One region of the Bradyrhizobium genosp. L genome, then DNA from elsewhere that is predicted to be linked to it. Evidence: riboswitches for the same ligand, from Rfam matches in the RefSeq annotation. Region 1 holds a riboswitch; the other holds the start of a gene.
The links. Region 1 has a riboswitch for cobalamin ahead of IC762_RS13525 (DUF1636 family protein). Riboswitches for the same ligand answer to the same signal wherever they lie in the genome.
Positions count from the first base shown of each region.

Region 2: it holds a riboswitch for cobalamin, as region 1 does, so the genes downstream of both, IC762_RS31770 (TonB-dependent receptor) here and IC762_RS13525 (DUF1636 family protein) in region 1, are expected to answer to the same signal.

Region 1 is NZ_CP061378.1:2,909,045-2,921,343, reverse strand. Features, by position in the region: gene IC762_RS13545 (precorrin-8X methylmutase) at 1-55, opposite strand, end outside; gene cobG (precorrin-3B synthase) at 55-1,218, opposite strand; gene cobN (cobaltochelatase subunit CobN) at 1,215-4,466, opposite strand; gene cobW (cobalamin biosynthesis protein CobW) at 4,466-5,500, opposite strand; gene IC762_RS13525 (DUF1636 family protein) at 5,497-5,871, opposite strand; cobalamin riboswitch at 5,961-6,176, opposite strand; gene cobO (cob(I)yrinic acid a,c-diamide adenosyltransferase) at 6,213-6,866, shown strand; gene IC762_RS13515 (cobyric acid synthase) at 6,878-8,326, shown strand; gene cobD (threonine-phosphate decarboxylase CobD) at 8,331-9,296, opposite strand; gene cbiB (adenosylcobinamide-phosphate synthase CbiB) at 9,309-10,250, opposite strand; gene cobU (bifunctional adenosylcobinamide kinase/adenosylcobinamide-phosphate guanylyltransferase) at 10,379-10,882, shown strand; gene bluB (5,6-dimethylbenzimidazole synthase) at 10,879-11,514, shown strand; gene IC762_RS13490 (hypothetical protein) at 11,492-11,794, shown strand; gene IC762_RS13485 (CbtB domain-containing protein) at 11,845-12,006, shown strand; gene IC762_RS13480 (CbtA family protein) at 12,017-12,299, shown strand, end outside.
Region 2 is NZ_CP061378.1:6,661,889-6,674,187, forward strand. Features, by position in the region: gene IC762_RS31765 (PepSY domain-containing protein) at 1-859, opposite strand, end outside; gene IC762_RS31770 (TonB-dependent receptor) at 862-3,138, opposite strand; cobalamin riboswitch at 3,248-3,443, opposite strand; gene IC762_RS31775 (CobW family GTP-binding protein) at 3,526-4,464, opposite strand; gene IC762_RS31780 (amidohydrolase family protein) at 4,482-5,972, opposite strand; gene IC762_RS31785 (ABC transporter ATP-binding protein/permease) at 6,130-7,986, opposite strand; gene rpmE (50S ribosomal protein L31) at 8,187-8,414, shown strand; gene IC762_RS31795 (LysE family translocator) at 9,468-10,082, opposite strand; gene IC762_RS31800 (FMN-binding negative transcriptional regulator) at 10,093-10,719, opposite strand; gene IC762_RS31805 (DUF1465 family protein) at 10,818-11,330, opposite strand; gene IC762_RS31810 (hypothetical protein) at 11,828-12,106, opposite strand; gene IC762_RS31815 (DUF1192 domain-containing protein) at 12,115-12,299, opposite strand, start outside.

The DNA.
Region 1 (12,299 bases):
TCGCAAAGGACTGCCGATAGATCGCCGCACCGTCGGTCTCGTAGCTGTGCGGCATCAGCGGCCTCCCGCCAGCGCGGCAGGATCTGCGATGAGGCCGGCAGCAGTCAATCCACGCATGGCCGGCGCATCGCGGGTCGACCCGCCGCGGATCAGTTCAAATCCCTCGCGCGTCGCAACCAGCGTGATGTCGGCCGGACCGGCATGCGCGCAGCCTTTGCCGCAGCCGGAGACGTGAAGCCGGGCATCTTGCGGGATGAGCGGCGCCAGTCGCGACGCCAGCGCGCGCGTGTCGGCAAACGCCTCACCGCAGCGCGGCGCGCCACTGCAGGCAACGACGCGGAGCGCCGGATCATCGGCGCGCGTGATGAGATCGGCATCGCGGGGCATCTCGCGCAACCCCTCGGCCAGCAGCATCCGCCACGGCGTCACGCGCAGTGCCTGCGCGGACGCGGCGAGATGGCTGAGCGTCCGGTATGGCAATTGCCCGAACGCGACCCCAACGATCGCGCCGAGCGCACACAGGCCTGGAACCGGATCGGCGGCCTGTGGCGCGGGCTCGGCATCGCCTTGCAGCGACTTCGGCTGGTGCGTACCGGCGGCCAGACTGGCTGCCATCCGCTTCCGCTCGCCGTTGTCGCCGTCGGACGCGACGAACCATTCGGCCAAAGCAAGCGCGACCTGCACGGCCTCGCTGCGCGTGACTGAACGGCCGCGCCTCGCGCCATCGGCGCGCACCAGTAGCTTTCCGTCGCGGTCGCGCTCGATCCTGATATCCGCGGAATTGCCCGCCAGCACCCGCTCACGGCCGTCGTCGATCGCAAAGCCGAACTTGGTCGGAAGGTCGAACGGAAAATTCGCCAGACCAAGCTCGAGTTCGGCCGCGAGCGGCGCGGTGTCATCGCCGTCGGCCCAGAACGGCGTCACCAGGATGTTGCGGCGCGCCTCGGTCCGCTCATCCGGGTCGAGCAATCCGAGCAGTGCGAGGCCATCGCTCAGCGGCGGGAAGCTTTGATCGGTGACACCGCGGATCTGCAGATTGGCGCGGCTAGTCAGATCGATCAGGCCGTTGCCGTATCGTCCCGCAAGGTCGGCGATCCCAGCCGCTTGCGCCGCATCCAACCGTCCGCCGCGCGGGCGGATGCGCACCACGAGCCCGTCGCCCGACGGCATCGGCCGCAGCGCGCCGGGACACCAGCCCTTGATCGCGACCGCGCTCATGAGGCCTCCTGCAGTGCCGCCGCGATCGAATTGCGCCGCGTCTTCCACAGCGACGCCTCGTGCAGCCGGGTGAAGCAGGTTTCGATCGCGGCCAATGCAGCCGGATTCTCGCGCGCCATGAAGGCGCGAACCTCGCTGTCGCCGAGCGTCGCATCGTAATAGAGGTCGAACAGATGCGGCGGTACCGTGCCGGCAAGATGCGCGAACGCCGCCATGTGCTCGAGCGTTGCCGTGATCTCCGCGGCGCCACGAAAGCCGTGGCGCATCATGCCCGCGATCCACGCTGGATTGGCGGCGCGGGCACGCACCACCCGCGAGATCTCCTCGGTCAGCGAGCGGGCATGCGGCTGATCCGGCCGTGTCGAATCGAGGTGATAGAGCGATGGCGCCTTGGTGCCGAGGCGCGCCGCTGCCGCCGCAACACCGGCCTCGTGGGCGGCGTAGTCGGCTGCCAGCAGCAGGTCGGTCTCCGGCAAATCCTGGGTATGCACAAAACTGTCCGCCGTCGCGAGCCGTGCTTCAATCCCGGCGCGGTCGGGCCGCATCTCGCCGTCAGACGCAAGGGACCAGGAGGATGCCGAGAGCCAGGCTTCGCCGGCCGCCTCACGCGAATCCTGCGTGAACTCGTCGGGTATCGCGGCGATGCCGGCACCATAGTGTCCGGGCCGAGGACCAAACACGCGCGCGATCCGCTGCATGTAGGGGTTCTCATCAGCTTCGTCGCTGCGCGCAGACAGCGCCTCGGCGGCCGCCTCGAACAACTGGGCAAGCCCCGAAAAGACGTCGCGGAACAGGCCCGATACGCGCAGCGTGACGTCGATGCGCGGACGGCCGAGTTCCGCGGGCGCGATGATGTCGTAACCCGACACCCGGCCCGAACCGTGATCCCAGCGCGGCGCGATACCGGCAAGATGCAGGGCCATCGCAAAGTCCTCCCCGGCCGTGCGCATCGTCGAGGAGCCCCAGAGGTCGACGACGAGCCCTTTCGGCCAGTCGCCGTGGTCCTGCAAATGGCGGCGCAGCAGCTCTTCGGCGAGCTTGACGCCCTGCGCATGCGCCGACGGTGTCGGCACGGCGCGCGGATCGACGGCAAACAGATTGCGCCCGGTCGGCAGCACGTCGCTCCGCCCACGATAGGGCGAACCCGCAGGTCCCGGCGCGACGCGCCGTCCAGCGAGCGCGTCAAGCAGTGCGCGCGTCTCGGCTTCGCCGCAAGCGCCCTGCCCGAACACATGCAGGCCGTCGCCAAACTGGCTCTCCTTGAGATCGCAGACGAAGCGGTCGATCTGCGGAATGGCCTCCGCCGCAGCGACCGATGCGGCCAGGCCGAGATCGTCTTCCAGCCCGGCCAGCCGTGCTTCGTCGCGGATCGCCGCGATCAGGCGCTGGCGTCGCGCCGGATCGAGCCCGTCGGCGGTCGAATATTCGTCGAGCAACTGTTCGAGCCGGCGTAGGCCCTCCGGCACCGCGGCCTGCGCCAACGGCGGCGGCAGATGGCCGATCGTCACCGCGCCGATCCGCCGCTTGGCCTGTGCCGCCTCGCCGGGATCGTTGACGATGAAGGGATAGATGACAGGCAGATCGGCGATCAATGCTTCCGGCCAGCACGAAGCCGACAGCGCAACCGACTTGCCGGGCAGCCATTCGAGCGTGCCATGCGCGCCCATGTGCACGACGGCGTCGATGCCCTGCTGCCGGAGCCACAGATGGAACGCGACATAGGCATGGCGCGGCGTGCGCGAGAGATCGTGATAGTCAGCATCGCGGTGACCGATCTCGCCGCGCTCGGGCTGAACCGCGATGATCGACTTGCCGCTCCGGATCGCCGCGAAATGAAACGCGCCGTCGCGACAGTCGGGATCATCCTTCGGCGCGCCCCAGGCGCGCGCGAGATCGTCTTGCAACTGCTGCGACAGGCTGGAAGCCGCCACGCGATAGTCGGCGACGCTCCATGTTAATGTCTCGCGCAAGAGAACATCGCCGAGCATCTCGACTGCCTCGACGTCGAAACCGGCGGCGGCAAGCTCGGCGAGCACAGCCTCGACCGAGGCGAGCGCATCGAGACCGACGGCATGCGCGATCTGGTGCGGGCGACCCGGATAGTTCGACAGCACGATCGCGAGTTGCTTGTCATGCGCCGGCTTAGTCGCGAGCCGGTGCCAGGCCGCGACGCGCGCGGCCACGGCGGCGACCCGCTCGGCGTCCGGCCGATGTGCCAGATGCGCGAATTGCAGATCGGGATCACGCTCGGCTGCCGACTTGAAGCTGACGACACCCGCAAACAGCCGGCCGTCGACCTCCGGCAGCACCACATGCATCGCCAGATCGCCGGGTGCGAGACCGCGCAGCGACTCCGCCCAGTCTTCGCGCTTCGCCGTCGACAACGCGACCTGGAACACCGGGCACGCTACCGCATCGAACGGCGTGGTGCCGTCATCGCCGACGGCGGAGAACGCGGTCGCATTGACGATGGCGGCAGGCGGACATTGCGCGAATTGTTCGTGCAGCCAATCCCGTACCCCCGGCGCCTTCAGCGACGTGACGAACACGCCGTGCGCAGCAAAGCCCTGCTGCCGCAGCGCTTCGATCAGCGCATCGACGGGCGCCATATCGCCGGCGGTGAGATAGGAGCGATAGAAGGTCACCAGCGCCCGCGGCCGTGTGTCCGGCGCCGGCAGCGCGGCGACAACGCCGAGCCGTGCATCGTAGCAACCAATCTCGGGGAGATCGATCTCGCCGGTGACTGGCCCGGCATAGAGTCCAGACGCCAGCGCCAGTTGCGCGATCACGGCCTGCGCCGCAACGGGTCCGCCCTTGTCGCACAGCAGCTTCAGCCGCCGCAGCGTCGAGACCGGCAGCGTCGAGAATTCATCGAGCCGCGGATCGTCGCGGCCGTCGGCCGGCAGCACCACCAGCGCGATGCCGCGCTCCCTCGCCAGCCGATGCATGGCTGCAAGCCCGTATGACCAATACGGCTCCCCGCCGATCAGCCGCACCAGGATGCCGCGCGCCTGCGGCGACAAGGTTCGCTCGACATAGGTGTCGACCGAGAGCGGATGGCGCAGCTCCGCGAGATTGGCAAGCCGCAGCGACGGCAGCGAGCTCCGGCCACGCCGCCAGCCGGCCGCGAACGCCGCCAGGTCGCTGTCGGAGAACGAGAGCATCACGAGATCGGCCGGATCCTGGCCGATGTCCCTTGGTGTCGCGGTCTCCTCGAGACCGCGGCTCTCGCGGAAAACGACGTGCATCAGACCCCTAGACGCGCCTTGATGGCGGCTTCATCGATATCGCCGTGCTCGCCGATCACGACGAGCTTCGACTGCCGGGGACGCGTGCCCCAGGGCATGTCGAATTGATGCCGCACCCGCTCGCCGACCGACTGCACCAGCAGACGCATCGGCTTGCCTTCGACCGCGATGTAGCCTTTGGCGCGCAGCACGTTCTGCTCGCGCGCCAGGCCCTTGATCGACGCGATCAGCGCGTCGACATCAGCAATTTCGGGGAGATTGATCACCACGGAATTGAAATCGTCGTGCTCGTGTTCCTCTTCGCCGTCATGGTGAGACGGACGCGCTGCAAGATCGTCCTCCGCCGCAGCTCCAAGGCCGAGGATCACACGCGCGTCGACCGCACCATCGATGATGGGCAACATTGGCACCTCTCGCGGCATCTCGGCCGCGATCGCCGCTTTGGCAGCCTTGAGCCCGTCGGCCCCAGCCAGATCGGCCTTGGTCAGCAGCACGATATCGGCGCAGGCGATCTGATCCTCGAACACCTCCGACAGCGGCGTCTCATGGTCGATATTGTCGTCGGCCGCGCGCTGCGCATCCACCGCGGCAGGATCCGGCGCGAAACGGCCGGCCGCGACGGCCGCCGCATCGGCCAGCGCGATCACGCCATCGACCGTGATCCGCGACCGGATCTCCGGCCAGTCGAACGCCTTCAACAGCGGCTTCGGCAGTGCGAGCCCGGATGTCTCGATCACGATGTGATCGGGCCTCACGCGGCGCGCCAGCAATTGCTCCATCGCCGGGATGAAATCGTCGGCGACGGTGCAGCAGATGCAGCCATTGGCGAGCTCGACGATGTTTTCGGTCGGACAATTATCGTCGGCGCACGACTTCAGGATCTCGCCATCGACGCCTTCGCTGCCGAATTCGTTGACCAGCACCGCGAGCTTCTTGCCGTTGGCGTTCCGGATCAGATGCTGGATCAGCGTCGTCTTGCCGGATCCGAGAAAGCCGGTCACGACCGTCACCGGGACTTTTGTCAGCGTGTTCATTCAGCGGCCTCAGGCACGACGGCGATGGGTGGAATACGGGCAAGCGACTGCTTGCGGAAGATCTCGGGCCGGCTGCGCCACGGCACGATGCCGTCGGGCGCAGCGGCATAGGCGGATGCACCAGCAATGACGTCCTTGGCATTGGCTTCCGACAGCCGTCCATAGACATAGGACCACCGCCCCGGGGCGCTGAGCGCGACCGAGCAGCCCTGGTTGCAGGCGGACAGGCATTCGACCGGAACCAGATCGACGTCGTCGGGCATGCCGGCCTCGACAAGCGCGGCATGCAGGCGCGCGCCGGGCGCGGTCTCGCCTTCCGCCAGCGTCTGGCCGGCCTTGCACGTGATGCAGACATGAAGTGTAACGCTCATCGCCCATCCTAAATTGACAGCGGAGGCGATGAGGCACACGAACCGGTCGAGACAGGTCCGTTCCCCGTCGCGGAACACCCCGTCCGCCGGTCTCAACGTCTGCGTTGGCAGGTCTCCCGGCTTGCGGAGCAGGCTTTCGCCTTCGATCCCCGCCTTCCCGATTCCAGCTGGAACCAGTGGCTTTGGGTCTCTCTCCGGTCACGGTCGCGGGGGCGGCTGCGCTTCGGGCCTAGCCTTCCGGTTTTGGCCTATCGCATTCCCTCTTCGCCTGTCGTAGGACAGGAACCAACGCGGACCCACCATTCGTCCGTGGCTCGAACTTGTCAAGCCGAAGGAACGCCATGATCTCTGAGGGAGACGAGACGCACGACGAGGCCCTCGATACCGAAGATTCCCTCGGTGCGCGCCATACCGCCAAGATGGCCAGGATCAAGGTTGCCCGCGACCGTATCATGGCGACCAAAAGCGGCGAAAAGGGCCTGATCATCGTTCATACCGGCGCCGGAAAGGGAAAATCCTCCTCTGCGTTCGGCATGATCGTGCGCTGCGTGGCGCATGGCTTCCCCTGCGCCGTGGTGCAATTCATCAAGGGCGCCTGGGATACCGGCGAACGCCGCCTGCTCACGGAACATTTCGGCGATCTCTGCCAATTCCACGCGATGGGCGAAGGTTTCACCTGGGAGACCCAGGACCGCGCCCGCGACATCGCCGCGGCGCGGGCCGGCTGGGAGAAGGCCAAGGAGCTGATCTCCGATCCGAGCCTGCGCATGGTCGTGCTCGACGAGATCAACATCGCACTGCGCTACGATTATCTGGCGGTCGCAGAAATCGTCGACTTCCTGAAGGCGTCGAAGCCGCCGATGACCCATGTCGTGCTTACCGGGCGCAACGCCAAGGATGAGCTGATCGAGATCGCCGACCTCGTCACCGAAATGACGCTGGTGAAGCATCCGTTCCGCTCCGGCATCAAAGCCCAGCCGGGCGTGGAGTTCTGACGACAATCATCATGGCGCGCGCATTGATGATCCAGGGAGCAGGCTCGGACGTCGGCAAATCGCTGATCGTCGCGGGCCTCGCGCGCGCTGCGGCGCGACGCGGCCTGCGCGTGCTGCCGTTCAAGCCGCAGAACATGTCGAACAATGCAGCCGTCACCGTCGATGGTGGCGAGATCGGACGTGCCCAGGCGCTGCAGGCGCTCGCCGCCGGCGCAGCGCCACACACCGACATGAACCCGGTGCTGCTGAAGCCGGAGAGCGACGTCGGCGCCCAGATCATCGTGCAGGGCAAGCGGATCGCGACCGCACGCGCGCGGGAATATGCCGCAATGAAGCCGTCGCTGATGGGCGCGGTCGAGGAGAGCTTTGCGCGGCTCAAGGCTCGCGCCGATCTCGTGCTGGTCGAAGGCGCCGGCAGCCCAGCCGAGGTCAATCTGCGCAAGAACGACATCGCCAATATGGGCTTCGCGCGCAAGGCCGGTGTCCCCGTCGTGCTGGTCGGCGACATCGACCGCGGCGGCGTGATCGCGCAACTCGTCGGCATCAAGACGGTGATCGACCCTGATGATGCCGCGATGATCCAGGGTTTTGTCATCAATAAATTCCGCGGCGACCCGACGCTGTTCGATGACGGTTACCGGCTGATCGAGGCACGCACGGCGTGGCGTGGTTTTGGCGTGCTGCCCTGGTTCGCCCGCGCCGGCGATTTACCGGCGGAGGATGCGCTCGGGCTCGGCGAGGCGCGCAGGCCTGGACAGTGCAAGATCGCCTTTCTCGCGCTGTCGCGGATCGCCAATTTCGACGATCTCGATCCGCTGAAGCTCGAGCCCGGCGTCGATCTCGTGATGGTGCGTGCAGGCGAAGCGATCCCGGGCGACGCAAAACTCGTCATCCTGCCCGGCTCGAAATCGACCCGCGGCGACCTCGCCTTCCTGCGCGCGCAAGGCTGGGACATCGATCTGCTGGCGCATCATCGCCGTGGCGGCCATGTGCTCGGCCTGTGCGGCGGATATCAGATGCTCGGGCAGAGTGTTACCGATCCCCAAGGGATCGAAGGTCCCGCCGGCGAGACCCGAGGTCTTGGGCTGCTCGATATCACCACCGTGATGACCGAACAGAAGACACTGACGCGCGTCACGGCCGTGCATGCCGCCACGGATCAGCCGATCTCAGCCTATGAAATCCACATTGGACACACCGACGGGCCGGATCGCGCGCAGCCATTCGCGCTCGTCGATGGCGCGCCGGAAGGTGCTGTTTCCTCCGATGGGCGTGTGCATGGCAGCTATCTGCACGGCCTGTTCACCTCGGACGATTTCCGAAAGGCCTTCCTCGCCAAGCTCGATATTCCCGCCGCCGATCAACCCTATGGCGCGAAGGTCGAGAGCGCGCTCGATGCGCTCGCCGATCACATCGAGGCTCATCTCGACGTCGAAGGGCTGCTCGCGCTGGCCCGCTGAAGCTTCAAATCGAAAGCGCCGCGGCGAGGCGCGACCACTCGGTGTCATCCCCGGGCAAACCAAGACGCAGCCATCCCAGCTGTTTCTGGAACACACGCGACCAGATTCGGCTGCGTGCCAGCTTTTCCTGCGCGGCGAGCGCATCGCCGGTCTCATAGAGCCGAAACAGCGATGTGCCGCCGACCAGCTGCCAGCCCTGTACCTCCGCTTCCCTGTCGAGGCGGACACTGTCGCGCGCCAGGCGAGCCGACGTTGCTTTCGCCCAGTCGTCGTCAAGTAGCGCACGCCGCCCGATCGCAATCGCCGCACCCGATACCGGCCATGGCCCCGCCATCGCCGCAAGGGCCGCGATGTCCTGCTCGCTACCGATCGCAAAGCCGAGCCGCAAGCCGGCCAGCCCGTAAAACTTTCCGAACGATCGCAGCACCAGCAATCCCGGTCGCTCTGCCTCCGCTGCCAGCGAGAGGTCAGGAACGGCATCGGCAAAACTCTCATCGATCACGAGCCGGCCGACCTGCGGCAGCAGCCCCAGCAACTCGCTCCGGCCGTGGCATCGTCCATCCGGATTGTTCGGATTGACCACGATCGCAAGATCGGCGCCCGCAAGCGCTTTGAGATCGGAGACCTCCGCGACGTCCCAGCCGGCAGACGAGAGAACCGCGGCATACTCATTGTAAGTCGGTGCCAGGACGCGCGCCCGGCCGCGCGGCGCGAGATGCGGCAGCAACTGAATGGCGGCCTGCGCGCCGCCCATCGCCACGATCGGCGCATCGGTGGCGTAGGCATGCCGTGCGGCCTGATGCAGCGATTCGATCAGGGATCGCGACGGCAAGGCGCTCCACTGTCCGGGCTCGACGTCGAGGACAGGATAAGGCAACCGATTGATGCCGGTCGACAGATCGATCCAGTCTTCCGCCCGGCCACCGAAGCGTTCAACCGCGACATCGAGATTGCCACCGTGCTCACGCATCCGCCGGCTCCTTCACACAAGCGCCAGGATCACGAGCGCTCCACCCAACACCAGCATGGCGCGACGATAGAGTTTTAGCCCCGCGTCGATGTCGGCGGCACCAGGATCACGCGCGCCCGCGTTGAGCCAGGGTTCATCGGCGATGCTGCCGTGATAGGTGCGCGGACCGCTCAGCCGCACGCCGAGCCCGCCGGCCATCGCCGCTTCCGGCCAGCCGGCATTCGGCGAACGATGGCGGCGCGCATCGCGCAGCATGCACGACCACGCCTGCGATGGCTTCGGCGCGAGCAGCACGAACAGCACGCCGGTCAGGCGTGCCGGAATCAGATTGGCAAGGTCGTCGATCCGGGCGGCGGCCCAGCCAAAGGCTTCGTGCCGCTCGGTGCGATGGCCGATCATCGAGTCCAGCGTGTTGATCGCCTTGTAGCCGACGATCCCGGGCAGGCCCAGCAGCGCGCCCCAGAACACCGGCGCCACGATGCCGTCGGATGCATTTTCGGCGAGGCTCTCCAGCGCCGCGCGCGCGATACCGGCGTCATCGAGCACAGCGGGATCACGCCCGACGATCTGTCCGACGGCCGCGCGGGCCCCCGCGATGTCGCTGCCGCCCAGCGGACCAGCGACCGCGGCGACATGATCGTGGAGCGAACGCAAGGCAACCAGGGGCCAAGCCAGAATTCCCACCAGGATGACGCCGATCCATCCCGCGCCAAGCGCCGCCTGAACGGCCCAGGCGAGAGCAGCGGCGAGCGCAATCACGACAACGGCCGCAGCGACGCCGGCCGCGCGGCGCAGCGCGGGCGGATCGGCGCTCCGGTTCCAGCCGGTATCGACGGCATGGATCAGCCGGCCGAGCCAGGTCACGGGATGACCGATGCGGGCGAACAGCCAGTCGGGCCAGCCGATCAGGGCATCCATCGCCATCGCCACCGCCATCGCTCCCGCAAAGCCCACGCACTTTTCTCCCGCCCCGGCCTCCCCTGATGGGCAAGACATCGGCCGAGCGCAAGCCCCGGGCGGCGGATTTCGGCTTTGTCTTTGACGGCGTTTGGTGGTTATAGCGGGCGGTGCAGGAGATCATGATGGCGGTGGTTTTGATCACGGGCGGGGCGCGATCGGGCAAGAGCCGGCGTGCCGAAGCGCGCGCGAAGAGCTGTCCGGGGCAGCCGATCTATGTCGCGACCGCCGAAGCGCTCGATGCGGAAATGGACGCGCGCATCGCCGCCCACCGCGCGCGACGGGGACACGACTGGATCGAACGCGAAGTGCCGCTCGATCTCGTCGAGGCGCTGTCCGCGACCGATGGCGGCGGCGCGCGGCTGGTCGATTGCCTGACGCTCTGGCTGTCGAACCTGCTGCACGCGGAGCGCGACTGGTCTCAGGAGGTGACGCGCCTTGCCGACGCGCTGCCGCGCCAGCGCAGTCCGGTCGTGCTTGTCACCAACGAGGTCGGCCTCGGCATCGTGCCCGACAATGCGTTGGCGCGGACATTTCGCGATGCTGCCGGCCTGATGAACCAGGCCATTGCCGACGTCGCGGATGAAGTGGAATTCGTGGTGGCCGGCCTGCCGACGAAGCTGAAATGACCGTTGCCTTCGACGATACATTTCGCCGCCAGCTGCACGAATTGTTCGTGTGGCGCCGCGACGTCCGGCGTTTTCGCACCGATCCGCTGCCCGACGGCGTCATCGAGCGACTGATCGAGATCGCCTGCCTGTCGCCATCGGTCGGGTTGAGCCAGCCCTGGCGATTCGTCATCGTCGACGATAAAGCGCGGCGCCGCGCCGTGATCGACGACTTCAAGGCCTGCAACGCCGATGCCCTGCAAGCCTATTCCGGCGAGCGCGCCGCGAAATACGCGTCGCTCAAGCTGGCCGGCCTCGAAGAGGCGCCGGGCCATCTTGCCGTGTTCGCCGAAAAGGAAGGCCCGATCGGCGCCGGCCTCGGCCGCGCCACGATGCCGGAGACGACCGAATATTCCGTCGTGGCTGCGATCGCTTCGATGTGGCTGGCTGCGCGGGCCGACGGCGTCGGGCTCGGCTGGGTCTCGATCCTCAATCCAGTCCGCGTCCACGACATTCTCGAGGTGCCGGAAACCTGGAAGTTCATCGGCTATCTCTGCATCGGCTATCCCGAAGCCGAGTGCGACCGGCCCGAGCTTGAGCAGGCCAAATGGGAATCAAGGCGAGGTCCGGGTGAGTTCACCATCCGACGCTAGTTGGCGCGATGACATCGCGTCCCTGGTCTTCCCGATCGGGGCGCACGGCGCGATCTGCGCCGTTCATCGCGGCGCTTTCCGCACCCTGCTCGGTGCGGACCCGACGCCGGACGCCTGCCTCGGTCATTTCGCGCGCTTCGAGGCTGCATTCCGGGCCGCGGCGCGCGCCAAAATTGCGCGCAAGCGCATTGCACCGGGTACAAATCTGCATCTTACCAGTCGCGACATCGCCCGAAAGCTGCTAGAAGCCGACACAAGAGAACGCGGAGAGCAACCATGAGCCAGTCCCAAGTCACGGACCTGCAAGTCACGGACCTGCAAGTCACGCATATGCCGGTCGCCGTCGGGCAGCAGGCGGGACGGCTTGCGCAGTCGTTGATGGCTATGGCGCTGGGCCTGTTCATCGTCGGCGTCGTCGGCTTCTCCCATATCGACGTGATCCACAACGCCGCGCACGACGTGCGCCATTCGAACGCGTTCCCCTGCCACTGACCTCTGCAGCATGGGCACCTTTCGCTCGATCGTCTTTTCCTCCGTCATTGCCGGGTTCATCGTTGGCCTGATCGTCACCGCGGTCCAGCAGGTCGGCACGGTACCCCTGATCCTCAAGGCCGAGGTCTACGAGAAGGCTGCGGAACATCATCAGCATGGAGCTGCCATCGCGACGCCTCAGGTGACGCTGGTGCATGATCATGCCGACCATGATGCGGGCGCGGAGGCCTGGGAGCCGCGCGACGGCCTGGAGCGCAATGCCTACACGGCAGCGGCAAACATCCTCACCGCGA
Region 2 (12,299 bases), 3.6 Mb from region 1:
CGCCACCGGGATTGAGCGACAGCCAGCCGCTGAGCATCCAGGTGAACACGAAGACGCCGCCGATCAGGCCGGCGACGTGATGCCAGGCCATCCAGCCGCGATACGGCGAGATCGTGCCGCGCGCATAACGACGCGTCAGCCGCAGCCGCAGGATGCCGATCCAGAACCCGGTGACCGCGACCACCAGGCAGACGCCGGAGATCCACAGTACGACATCCCGCCACAGCGGACCATCCTTGCGCAGCACGGTCGGATAGATCCAGTGCGGGATCGCGCCGAGCCAGTTCCAGACCCGCTCCTGCCTGTTGGTGTCGAGCGCGATCTCGCCGCTGCGCGACGAGACGTAAAGCTCGGTGCCGTCAGGATCGCCGAGCGCAATCAGATAGAGCGGCCGCAGGGGATCGAAGCGCGCCGTCACCGACCATTGATCGCGCGTCACGCTGTCGAGCAGATGCGGCTGCACCGCGTGCGGATGATGGCCGGCAACGGCAAGCGCCTGCTCCGTCGTGATCCCGTCGATGATGCGGCCGTCCACAGCGGAGATGGTGACGGCAGCGCCCTTCCAGCCGGCCACGCGATACACCGGGACATCGTCCATCATCGAGAGCCTGATGTCGCGGGGATACTGCTCCATACCCGCGATCGCCATCGCGCGGTCCGGCGCGATCCGCACCTTGCTCCAGGCGACGACAGGGAGCGCGGCGAGGCGCTCCTTGTCGGTGAGCTGCGGAAAGGCCACGTACATCATGACGAGGCCGGAGACGAACCACATCGCAAACAGCAGGCAGGTTGCAATGCCGATCCAGCGATGGATGACATAGAGCCATCGCCGTCCACGCCGGATCAGTGCGTTGCGCATGGTCAGAACTTCACGTTGACGGAGAGTTCAGCGGTGCGCGGCATGCCGAGCAGCCATTGCCCGGCATAGGGCGACGTCACGGCGTAGACCTTGTCGAACAGGTTGTACACGCGGAACGCAACCGTAGTGCGGTCATCCGGCTTCCACCTGACACCGCCATTGACCAGATTGTAGCCCGGCCGCAGCTGGGTATTGGCGAGATCGGAGTACATCTGGCCGACGATCTGCACGCCGCCATAGACCGACCAGTTGGGCGCGAAGTCCCAGGTCACCCAGACGTTCGAGACCTGCTGCGGAACGTTGATCGGGACATTGCCGGTATAGCTGACGAGCTGGCCGCTAACCGCCTGGACGTTGTTGTCGTATTTGGCGCGCAGCAGCGCGAGGTTGGCGTCAACCCGCCAACCGTAGTCCAGGGCGAGCCCGACCGACGCCTCGACGCCACGCGATGATTGCTGGCCGACCTGCAATGCCGGGCCGGTGGGTGCGTTGGGATCCGCAATGAGCAAGTTGTTCTTGACGATCTCGTACCCGGCCAGTGTCCACTCGCCACGGCCGCCCCAGAACGATTGCTTTACCCCAATCTCGGTCTGCTTACCGGTCGACAGCTGGAAGGTTCTTTGCGAAGCCGCCAGCGAGATGATGTTGGTGACGGGATCGACGCCAACAGCATATTGACCGTAGAGCGAAAGGTCCTTGATCGGTTGATACACGACGCCGGCGCGCCAGCTCGTGCCCGACAGCGTCGTATCAAAGCTGTTTGAAGGCGTCTTGTAGTCCGTGCGGTCCACTTCCGGGCGATCGTACCTGACGCCCGACACCAGCGACAACTGATTGGTCAGCGACAGCCGATCCTCGGCAAACAGCGAGTACTGATTGACGATCGCGTTGAACCCGGGCGTGGTCGGAGACGATGTGAAGAAGAACGATCCAGGATCAAACCCATAGGGACTGACCGAGGATGAGGTAGGAATCGGCGGAACGTTTGAATTGTTGGTGTGGAAGAACTCGATGTGGTTGACGTCGAAGCCGGATACAAACTGGTTCTCTAGTCCGAAGATGTGGCCGCTGAACGTCGTGTCCATCCGATCGCCGGCCTGCTTCTGATCGTGGAAGATTTCGAGATAGCTCGCGCGGTCGATCAGTTGCGTCTTCGGATTGAAGGTATAGCTCTCGATGTCGCGCCAATGCCGCTCGCTGGTCAGGTAGTAGAGCGTATTGTTGACCTTGACGCCGTCGGCCGCATCCCACTCGGTCTTCACCTGAGTCCAGCTATCCTCGTAGTGAATCGTGCTGTCTGATGCGTTGTAGTTCTTGAAACGCAGCGCGTCCAGGATCGTGCCGTTGACCAACGGCGTGCCGAAGTAGCGCGACGGGTAGCGGTTGCCGTAGTCTTCGGAGAGGGTGACGGCGAAGCTTTCAGAGACCTGCGCCCGCACCGCGGCTGAGACCACGAGATTGGACGTCTTGTCGCGATCGACCCAACCATCGGACATGTTGCCCGTGGCCGTTGCACGATACGAGATGTTCGGATTGATCGGACCGCCGCTGTCCACCGACAGCCGCCGCGTCATGTTGCTGTCCACGGACACCTCAGCGTCGTTGTAAGGCGTCTCGAGCGGCTTCTTCGGAATCACGTTGATCACACCGCCGATCGCGCCTTCACCATACAGCACCGAGGCCGGACCGCGCAGCACCTCGATGCGGTCCGCCGACCAGGTGTCGTACGGAAATGTCACCGTGCCGGAGCCGACATAGAAACGTGTGCCGTCATAGAGCGTCATCACCGAATTGCTGCCGGCAAAGCCGCGGTCGCTGAAGGACAAAGCGCCATTGCCGGGCGCCGACAGGGCGGTGAAGCCGACCGCGTTCTGGATCACGGCGTCGGTCACGTTGTGCTGGCCGCGTTCGGCGATGGTTTGCGAGGTGATGATCTCGACACTGGCCGGGGTCTGCAGCGGCGTCAGATTGAGGCGGCTGCCGGTGCCTTGCGGCTTGGTAGCGTTGAGCGTCGGCGAGGCCGATCCGGACGACGCCGAGGATTGCGGCGCACCGCCCGGCGCCGCCGTGGCGGCCGGTCGCGGCCGTGAGCGTGCGGCGACGGCGGAGCGGCTTGGTGCGACACGTTGCGGCTTGACCGCCGCAGGCGGCGAGACCTGGATCGGATCGAGCCTGGTCGATGACGCGGTTTGAGCGAACGCGCCGGCGGGCAACAGCGATGACAATGAGCAAACGAGGCCGAGGCGCCATTGGCGCGCGACGGACGAGGATGAGGACATGACAAGAGGACTCGCGGTAACGTGGCACGTCACCGCGAACGCGGACTGGCGCATTGCCGAACAGGCCATGCCCCGATCCCACCAGGACGCCCCCGCCCGATGTGCTCGCGTGTGACCACGACTGACGGCAGGTCTCCTGGCTCACGGGTCGTCGCCTGTCGCCGCCTTCCCGGGCCGAATGACCCAGTGGCTAATTGACGAAAGGCTCGCCGTTTACAGTTGCGGGGACAGCTGCGGCGTTGGGTTGCCCCGCACCGCATTCCCTTTTGATCCCCCGAGGGGGAACCGTCGCTTGAAACGATAGGAGGTGCTATCCCGGCTGTCAATTCGGCGTGACCATCGCGCACATCGTTTGCGAGATGGTGCGGCTGCGACGACACACGGTGCTTACCTCACGTCATGATCCGCGACGCAGCCTTGCATGATCGCAGCGATCTCGTCGCGCGACAGCGCACCCATTTCCGCGATGAACACGATCCGCGTCCGCGGCACACCCGGCGTCGACACGCCACCCGCGGCCAAGGTCGCGCGGCCGCCGGCGAGTTGAAACACCGTCAGCCGCCCGGGCTGCTCGACCGTCTCGAACAGGCCCTTGGCGCGCGCGAGCTTCGGCGCCAGTCGGCCGATCGCCTGCTGCAATCGCGGCAGCCGCACCGGCCACTCCGACGTCCAGCTCAGCGTCTCGAATCGATCAGTCGCGGGCCGGCGCGGTCCCGGCTCGCGGGGCTCCGGCATGTGACCGGGATCCGCCGGGAATAGCAGCTCGGTCGGTAGCTCGCCATGCAGCGCATCGACGACCACCGCCGCCGGACGCACCGCCCGCACAGCGTCGCGCATCGCGATGCGCGTGGCGTCGTCAGCCAAATCCACCTTGCTCAGCGCCACCACGTCGGCCGCGCGCAATTGCGAACGCAGCAGCGCGTCGTTCAACGCGGCGACGGGCTGGGTTGCATCGACCACGCACAGCACGGTCTCAAGCGGCGCTTCCTTCCAGATCACCGGGTCCATCAAATTGCGCACGATGTCGGAGGGATCGGCGACACCGCTGGTCTCGATCACGATGAATTCGGGACGCGGGTCGCGCCGCAGCAGCGTGGCGAGGGTGCGGATCAGATCGCCCTCCAGCGTGCAGCAGATGCAGCCATTGCTCAAGCTGACGACGCCGTCGCTGGCGCCGGCGATCAGCTCGGCATCGATATTGATGGCGCCGAAATCGTTGACCACGGCGGCGATCCGTTTTCCTTCGGCGTGCGCCAGCAGATGATTCACGACCGTGGTCTTGCCCGCCCCGAGAAAGCCTGCCACCAGCAGGATCGGGACTTGCAGGACCTGGACCGGCACGATCAGCTCGCGACCACGGGCCGGCGCACCGGCCGGCCGGGCCGCGCCGCCACATCGAGCACGCCGTCCGATATCAGCGGCTGGCCGCTGACCACGAGATGCCGCACGCCCTCGGCCGGACGGTTCATCGCCGAGAAGGTGGCGCGGTCGGAAAGCGTCTCGAAGTCGAACACCACCACATCGGCATCGGCGCCTGGCTGCAGCCGCCCCTTGCTGCGCATCGCCGGCGTGCTCGCCGCCAGGATTTCCGCCGGGATCAGCGCGCATTTGCGGATGCCCTCGAGCAGCGAGACTTTCCGGCGCTCGCGCACCCATTCGCGGATGAATCGGGTGAAGCAGCCCGCCGAGCGCGGATGCGAGGTGGCATCGTCAGGCAGCGGCCAGGCATCGCCGGTGTATGGCTTGCCGTTCGACAGCGTCCACGGCATCGCGTCGGACGCGATCGCGCCACCCGGATACAGCACCGCCATATCGAGCAGATCGCGATGATGCGCGTTGTTTTCGATATCGAGCACGTGCCACAGCACCAGCGTGGACGGCTCCTCCGCCTGCGCCGCCAGCAATTCCTCGCGGCTGCCGAAGCGGTGCCCGTCGGTCACGCGCTGCACCGAATCATAGCCAAGGCCGTTGCGTTCCTCGAACTGCGGATCGCTGAAGAAAGTCGCCGCCAGCACCGTCGAGCCGGTGCCGTAGGGATAGGCCTCCACCGTGATCGGCAGACCCTGCGCCTGGGCTTTCGCGATCAGCGCAACACAGCGCTCGATATCGGTCTTGCTCGACGAATTGAAATGGCAGATGTGCATATGCGCGCCGGTGGCGCCGGCATAGCCGATCAGGCGGATATAGGCTTCCGCCGCGCTCTCCGGATCGATCCGCGACATATAGGCGACATGGGTGAAGGTCGGCACCGCATGCTGAGCGGCGAGCTGGCACACCGCGGTCAGTTCCTGCACGCCGGCGCCCGGCGCATAGGCGTTGAGGATGCCGACGCCGATGCCGCCCTCGTTCAGGCCGTTGCCGAGCCGCTCGAGGATACCGCCGACTTCGCCGTCGGTCGCGACATTGTCGATCCAGCGGCGATCGCGCATCGCGGCGCCGAACGATTCGAGCGAGCTTTCCGCGTTCGAGCCGGTCATGGCGCCGATCCGCGCGAAGGCCCAGTTGGCGGCGGCGCCGTAGTTCAGCACGCGGCCCTTGTCGGCCTGGCGCTTGTACCAGGATGCGACCGGCAGCACGCCGGCCTCGAGATCGAGCGTCGTCGTCACGCCGTCGAAGGCCTGCATGCGGTCGGCGGGGATGGTCTGGCCATGGGCGTGCAGGTCGATGAAGCCCGGCGCCACCACGAGCCCGGTCGCGTCGATCTGCCGCTCGGCGCCGCCGAGCCCGGTGCCGACGGCAGCGATGCGCCCGTCCACCACCGCGACATCGCCGACCGCGTCCATCCCGCTCGCCGGGTCGACCACCCGGCCGCCGCTGATCACCAAACCGCCCATCTATGCCGCTCCAACATTCCCAAACCGAGATCTCGACGGCACACAGAAGCGCATCGCGCTCATCGCAGCAACCCAATCAGAGTTGTGGCCGCATACAGTGAGCGCGTAGCCCGGATTACGCTTCGCTTCATCCGGGCTAAGGATCTCGTTAGGTCACTCAAATCCCTTCGAACTGCAGCCGTGCCAGCCGCGCATAGAGGCCGTTGGCAGCGACCAGCTCGGCATGGGTGCCCTGCTCGACGATCTTGCCCTGGTCCAGGACGAGAATGCGGTCGCAGGACAGCACGGTGGCGAGGCGATGCGCGATCACCAGCGTGGTGCGGTGGCGCATCAGCTCTTCCAGCGCGGTCTGCACCAGCGTCTCGCTCTCGGCGTCGAGCGCCGAGGTCGCCTCGTCGAGCAGCAGCAGCGGCGCGTCGCGCAGGATGGCGCGCGCGATCGCGATGCGCTGGCGCTGGCCGCCCGACAGCGTCACGCCGCGCTCGCCGAGCTGCGTCTCGAAACCACCGGGCAGGCGGCGCAGGAATTCGGTGGCATGGGCGAGATCGGCGGCGCGCTCGACCTCGGCGTCGGTCGCATCGGGACGGCCGAAGCGGATGTTGTCGCGCGCGCTCGCGGCGAACACCACGGAATCCTGCGGCACCAGCGCGATGCGCGCGCGCACCTCGGCGGGGTCGGCCTGCCGGATCGGAACGCCGTCGAGCGAGATGGTGCCCGACCGGGGATCGTAGAAGCGCAGCAGCAGGTGGAACAGGGTGCTCTTGCCGGCGCCGGAAGGACCGACGATCGCGACCTTTTCACCTGAACGTACCGACAGCGACACCCCGTCGACCGCGAGCGTATTGGGTCTTGTCGGGTAGGCGAAGCTGACATTGTCGAAGCCGACATCGCCGCGCGCGGGCTGTGGCAGCGCGCGCGGCTGCGCGGGAGCGGCAATCGCCGGCCTGACGCGCAAAATCTCGAACAGCCGCTCGGCGGCGCCCGATGCGGCCGAGACCTCGCCCCAGACCTCGCTGAGCTGGCCGAGGCCGCTCGCGGCGAACGCCGTATAGAGGACGAACTGGCCGAGCCGGCCCGGGCTTATGGCGCCGGTGAGGACGTCGTGCGAGCCGACCCAGAGGATCAGGACGACGCTTGTGAACACGATGAAAATGACGATCAGCGTCAGCACCGCGCGCGCCTTGGTCGAGCTGCGCGCCGCCTGATAGGCCTGCTCGACTTCGCCGGCGAAGCGCGCCTGCGCGAGCCGCTCGCCGGTATAGGCCTGCACGGTGCGGATCGCGTTGACGAGCTCGCTGGCATAGGCGCTGGCATCGGCCAGCGTATCCTGCGCGTTGCGCGACAGCCGCCGCACCCAGCGGCCGAACGCGACCAGCGGGATCACGATCAGCGGGATCGCCAGCAGCACGAAGCCGGACAGCCGCGGGCTGGTGAACACCATCATCGCGGCAGCGCCGAAGAACAGCATCAGATTGCGTAGCGCGATCGAGACCGAGGCGCCGACCGCCGACTTGATCTGCGTGGTGTCGGCGGTGAGCCGCGACACCAGTTCGCCCGAGCGCGCGGAATCGAAGAACGACGGCGCCAACGAGAGCAGATGCGCGAACACGTCGCGGCGGAGGTCGGCGACGATGCGCTCGCCGATCGTCATCACGAGGTAGTAGCGCGAGGCGCTGGCGGCAGCCAGCACCGCGACGACCGCGATCATCACGCTGAAATAGCTGTTGATCATCGCGATGCCTTCGGGCGTGAAGCCCATGTCGATCATCCGCCTCACCGCAACCGGCACGATCAGCGTGGTGATCGCGGCGACCGTCAGCGAGATGAAGGCAAGAATCGCGCGCCCCTTGTAGCGCGCCACATAAGGCGCCAGCGCCAGCAGCGGCCGCAGGCGAGCGCGGCTTTTCGCCGGGTCCGCGAGCTGGCTCTCGATGAAGGCTTCCTCCTCGAGCAACGCATCGCGCGGCGGCTCGTGGGCGCCACGTGGGGTCTCAAGCGGTTCGGCTATGCTCATTTTTCTGTTTCTAGACCGGTTCTACTGTCCCCAAATAGGCCCGCCGCTCGCGGCTGGCAAATGGACGGAAAGTCCTAATCCGATGATGGGTTTGAGCCCGGTTTCCGGCTTGTTTTGACGGCCCCCTTGGGCTATAGAGCCGGCCAAATCCCGTATCCCAGACATCGCAAGACGGGCGCCGGCGCGCCGAAGGAACTGTCATGAAAGCCGATATTCATCCGAATTATCATACGATTAAGGTCGTCATGACCGATGGCACCGAGTACCTGACCCGCTCCACCTGGGGCAAGGAAGGCGACACGCTGAACCTCGACATCGACCCCAAGTCGCACCCGGCCTGGACCGGTGGCACCCAGCAGCTGATGGATCGTGGCGGCCGCGTCTCCCGGTTCCAGAAGAAGTTTTCGGGCTTCCTCAAGAAGGATTGAGGTCTGCACGCGACGAGCCCTTTGCCGGCCTGTCCAAACGCCCCCCTTCGCGGGGGCGTTTTTGTTTTGGGGGCGCGGTCGGTTGCCACGTATTCGTTGTCGTCCCGGCGAGCGCAAATAGCGCTGCATATGCCGTCGTCGTCCTGGCGAAAGCCAGGACCCATAACCACCGAATGTGATTGTGAACGGGGCTGCGGCCCCAGCGTCGTGCCTCAGCGGCTGTCGGGGTAATGGGTCCTGGCTTTCGCCAGGACGACCGTGAGGATAGTTTTCGATTCAGCAACCACCACCGCGGTGTCGTCACCCGCGCATGCGGGTGATCCAGTATTCCAGAGACGGTCGTGCTTGAGCCGAGAGGCCGCGGCGTACTGGGTCGCCCGATTAAATCGGGCGATGACAGCGGGGGTGGGGACGTAGCTTCGCGTTCTCGCGACATGAGTTGTCCGAGCTTTGCTTGTCGTTCCGCCCTCTTGCTTTGTAGAGGGCGCAGGGAAAGCCGGGTGCCGATTGCACCCATGGGTCCCGTGCAACAAAAAGCACGGGAGTAGGACCACAGGTGTAACCGGGAACAACCCGGCTTTCCCTGCGCGATGGGTTACGGCTTATACGTGCTCGCCCCGGCGAGACTGGGCTTTTGTGTCACCGTCATCCCTGATGAAGCGCTAGCTTCTCAAAGGAATCAACACCTGCCACTAGGGCGTCAGGCCTGCACGACTTCACCGTCCGCCTTGCGCGCGCTACGTCTTCGCGCACTCGGCGTCCACCGCATCTCACCGCAACACTAATGACGACCGCGAAGCGCCCCTCGATCGGGTGAGACGCGACATCTATACACCAATTCGCTCTTCCGATAAAACGAATTATTTTCTTGCAGCGGGATTGACAGGTTTTGCTGAGTTGCCCGTCGGGCAGTCACACCAACATCACTCTCGTCATTCCGGGGCGCGCCTCTTGGCGCGAGCCCGGAATCCATCAGGCCACAGCGTTGGTGGAGGAATGGATTCCGGGCTCTCGCTTCGCTAGCCCCGGAATGACAACGGAGTTCGTCCTGGGCTAATCCTGAAACGCCAGCCGCGCCCCGAGCGCGACCAGGACGCTGCCGCCGATCTTCTGCAGCATCCGCTGCGAGCTCCGGGAGCGTTGCAACTTCGACATCACGGCGCTGGCGAACAGCACGCAGACGATGTCGACCAGCGAGAAGGCCAGATTGACGATCGTGCCAAGCATGAACAGCTGGGCCCAGACCGGCAGGCTTGCGGACGGATCCACGAACTGCGGCAGGAACGCCAGGAAGAAGATCGCGGTCTTCGGATTGAGCACCTCGACGACGACGCTCTGCGCGAAGGCGCGCCGCGCCGAGAGCGGGGCGAGCGCGGGAGGCTTCGTCTCACCGCGATCGCGGAACAGCGACAGCCCGAGCCAGACCAGATAGGCCGCGCCGGCGAGCTTCATCGCCATGAACAGCGGCGGCACCGCGTGAAACAGCAGCGCGAGGCCGGCGGCCGCGGCGACCACGTGGACGTAGCCGCCGAGATGCAGGCCGAGCGAGGCCATCAGCCCGGCGCGCCTGCCGCCCGCCAAGGTGCGCGCGGCGGCGTACAACATGGCAGGCCCCGGGATCAGCGCGAAGGTCGCGGTCGTCACCGCGAAGGCAAGGTACAATTCCATTCGCGCGTGCTCAGCTTGCCGGGATCATCGCCGCGACCTCGCGGTCATCAGGGTTGTCGCTGGCGCCGAGGCCTGCAATCACGCCCGCGCGGTCCTCGCGCTTGCGGTTCTGGCTCATCTTCTTCTTGGCGTCGAGCCGCGTGATCGGCATCCGCAGACCAACGATGCCGCGCAGCTGCGCCTTGATGAAGTCGGCCGGCGCGTCGCTGACCTGCCAAGCTTCCTTGCGCGAGCTCTCGTGCAGTTCGGTCAGCCGCGTCACCACGTCGAGCAGGCGATCGGCGTCCTCGAAGAATTCCACCGCGCCATAGGCGTGCACGGCGACGTAATTCCAGGTCGGCACCACCTTGCCGTGCTCGGCCTTGGTCACATACCAGGACGGCGTGACATAGGCGTCGGGACCGGTGAAGATCGCCATCGCCTCGCCTGTCGCGGGCAGCTTCCATTGCGGATTGGGCCGCGCGACGTGGCCATGGAGCGTGCCGAACTCGCCCTCGCGCTCGTCGAGGATCAGCGGCAGCGGCGTACCGATCAGGCCGTCGGCGGTGGCCGTGACCAGCGTCGCGAGCCGCGATGCGCGCATCGCGGCGTGGATCGCGCCGAGTTCCTCGATCTTGAAGTGCGGCGGCAGGTACATGGCAGACCCTTCGCTGTTCGACGCCAACATAGCGCCAAAGCGGCCGACCGTCAGCCGCGCGACGGGGCTTGTCGCATCTTGAACCCATCTGGGCGGTATTACTGCTCGAACGCGGCCTTCAGGCGGTTGAGCTGCGGCACCAGCGGGTTGCCGATCGAGGCGCGATCCGGCGCCGGCGCGTGGATCGTGGTGTCGAGCCGGCGCACGCGCGTCTGCAAATCCATCGAGCGGGTGATCAGGAGCTGCAGCTGCTCGGGCAGCTTCTCGATCATGTCGACCGGGCCGGGATCGGCGGCGGTGAGCTTGACCTTGGTCTTCTCGCGGTTGGCCTGGGTCAGCGTCATCTCGCCTTCCTTGACCGCGCGGTGCAGCAGCAGCCAGGACGCGAGCTGCATCAGCCGCGTGGTCAGGCGCATGCTCTCGGTCGCGTAGGTCAGGCTGACGGCGCGTTCCAGCGCCTTGGCCTCGTTGCGGCCGTCGCCGTCGAGATAGGCGGCGGTCTGCTCGACCAGGTCCATGCCTTCGCGAAACAGCACCCCGAATGCCGCAGAATTGGTCAGCCGTTCACTGAACAGCACAAGCCCGGCCTCGCTCTGGGAACGATCCGCCATGGTTAACGCCCTCACACCACCGTAACGCCCACCGGCGTCTGGCGCGCCGGCTTATGATGAACAAATCATTGCGCGGGCGAGGCGAAGAGTCCAGCCGCAACCGGATTTATGGTTTCCAGCCGGTGGGGCGCACAAAAAAGAGCCGCCGTTTCCGGCGGCTTTTGAAGTTGATAACAGGGAGGCGTCAAACAGAGTGGACAGGAGCCACTCGGTGTCCAAACGAGGACAATGCATTGATAATCGAGAAAGCTTAACCGATCGTAAATGAGCGGATTTTTTTAGGCTTTGTTTGCCATATCGGCCAATGGCCCAGTCTGGGACAGCACGCGCATGGATGACGCGCGTCTTCCCTGCCCCCTGAAAGGGGGAAGGTCGGGATGGGTCAGCCGCGGGCGACGGTGTATGTGGAGAGAACGGATCCCCGCCCGCTTTGCTCTGTGAGCAAAGCGACCTCCCCTTTTCAAGGGGAGGTGGAGTTCCTCTGCCGAAGCGCGAAACTATTTCTTCTCACAGTCGATCGCCGCGTCGGAATAATTGGCGTCACAAAACTGATCGCAACGGACCTTTTGCGCCTTCGCCATGTCCGGGCACGATTTGTTGGCAGGCAGTTCGCTGCACGCGCCGAGGTTCGTTTCGAACAGCGCCTGGCAGTCGCGCTCCTTGCACTGGCGCGCGGTTTTTTCACCTTTTGAACAGGCCGACGGCGTGCGGGCGGACGCTGGGGCCGCCTGCACCATCACGGCCGCGATCAGGCCGGCGAGAAAAATGGCTCTCATAATGGCTCTCATGGCGACGACTTGAAGAACGAGTTCGCGGCGTCCTTCGATGCACGCTTCTTCGTCATCGCTTCCTTCAACCGGTCGACCTCCGACGTGAGCAGCGCGATGCGTTCGCTCAACTCCTCGACTGACAGCAGCGAGAGGTCTTGTCCGATCTCGTGGCTGATCTTTTTCTTCGGACGGTCGTCAT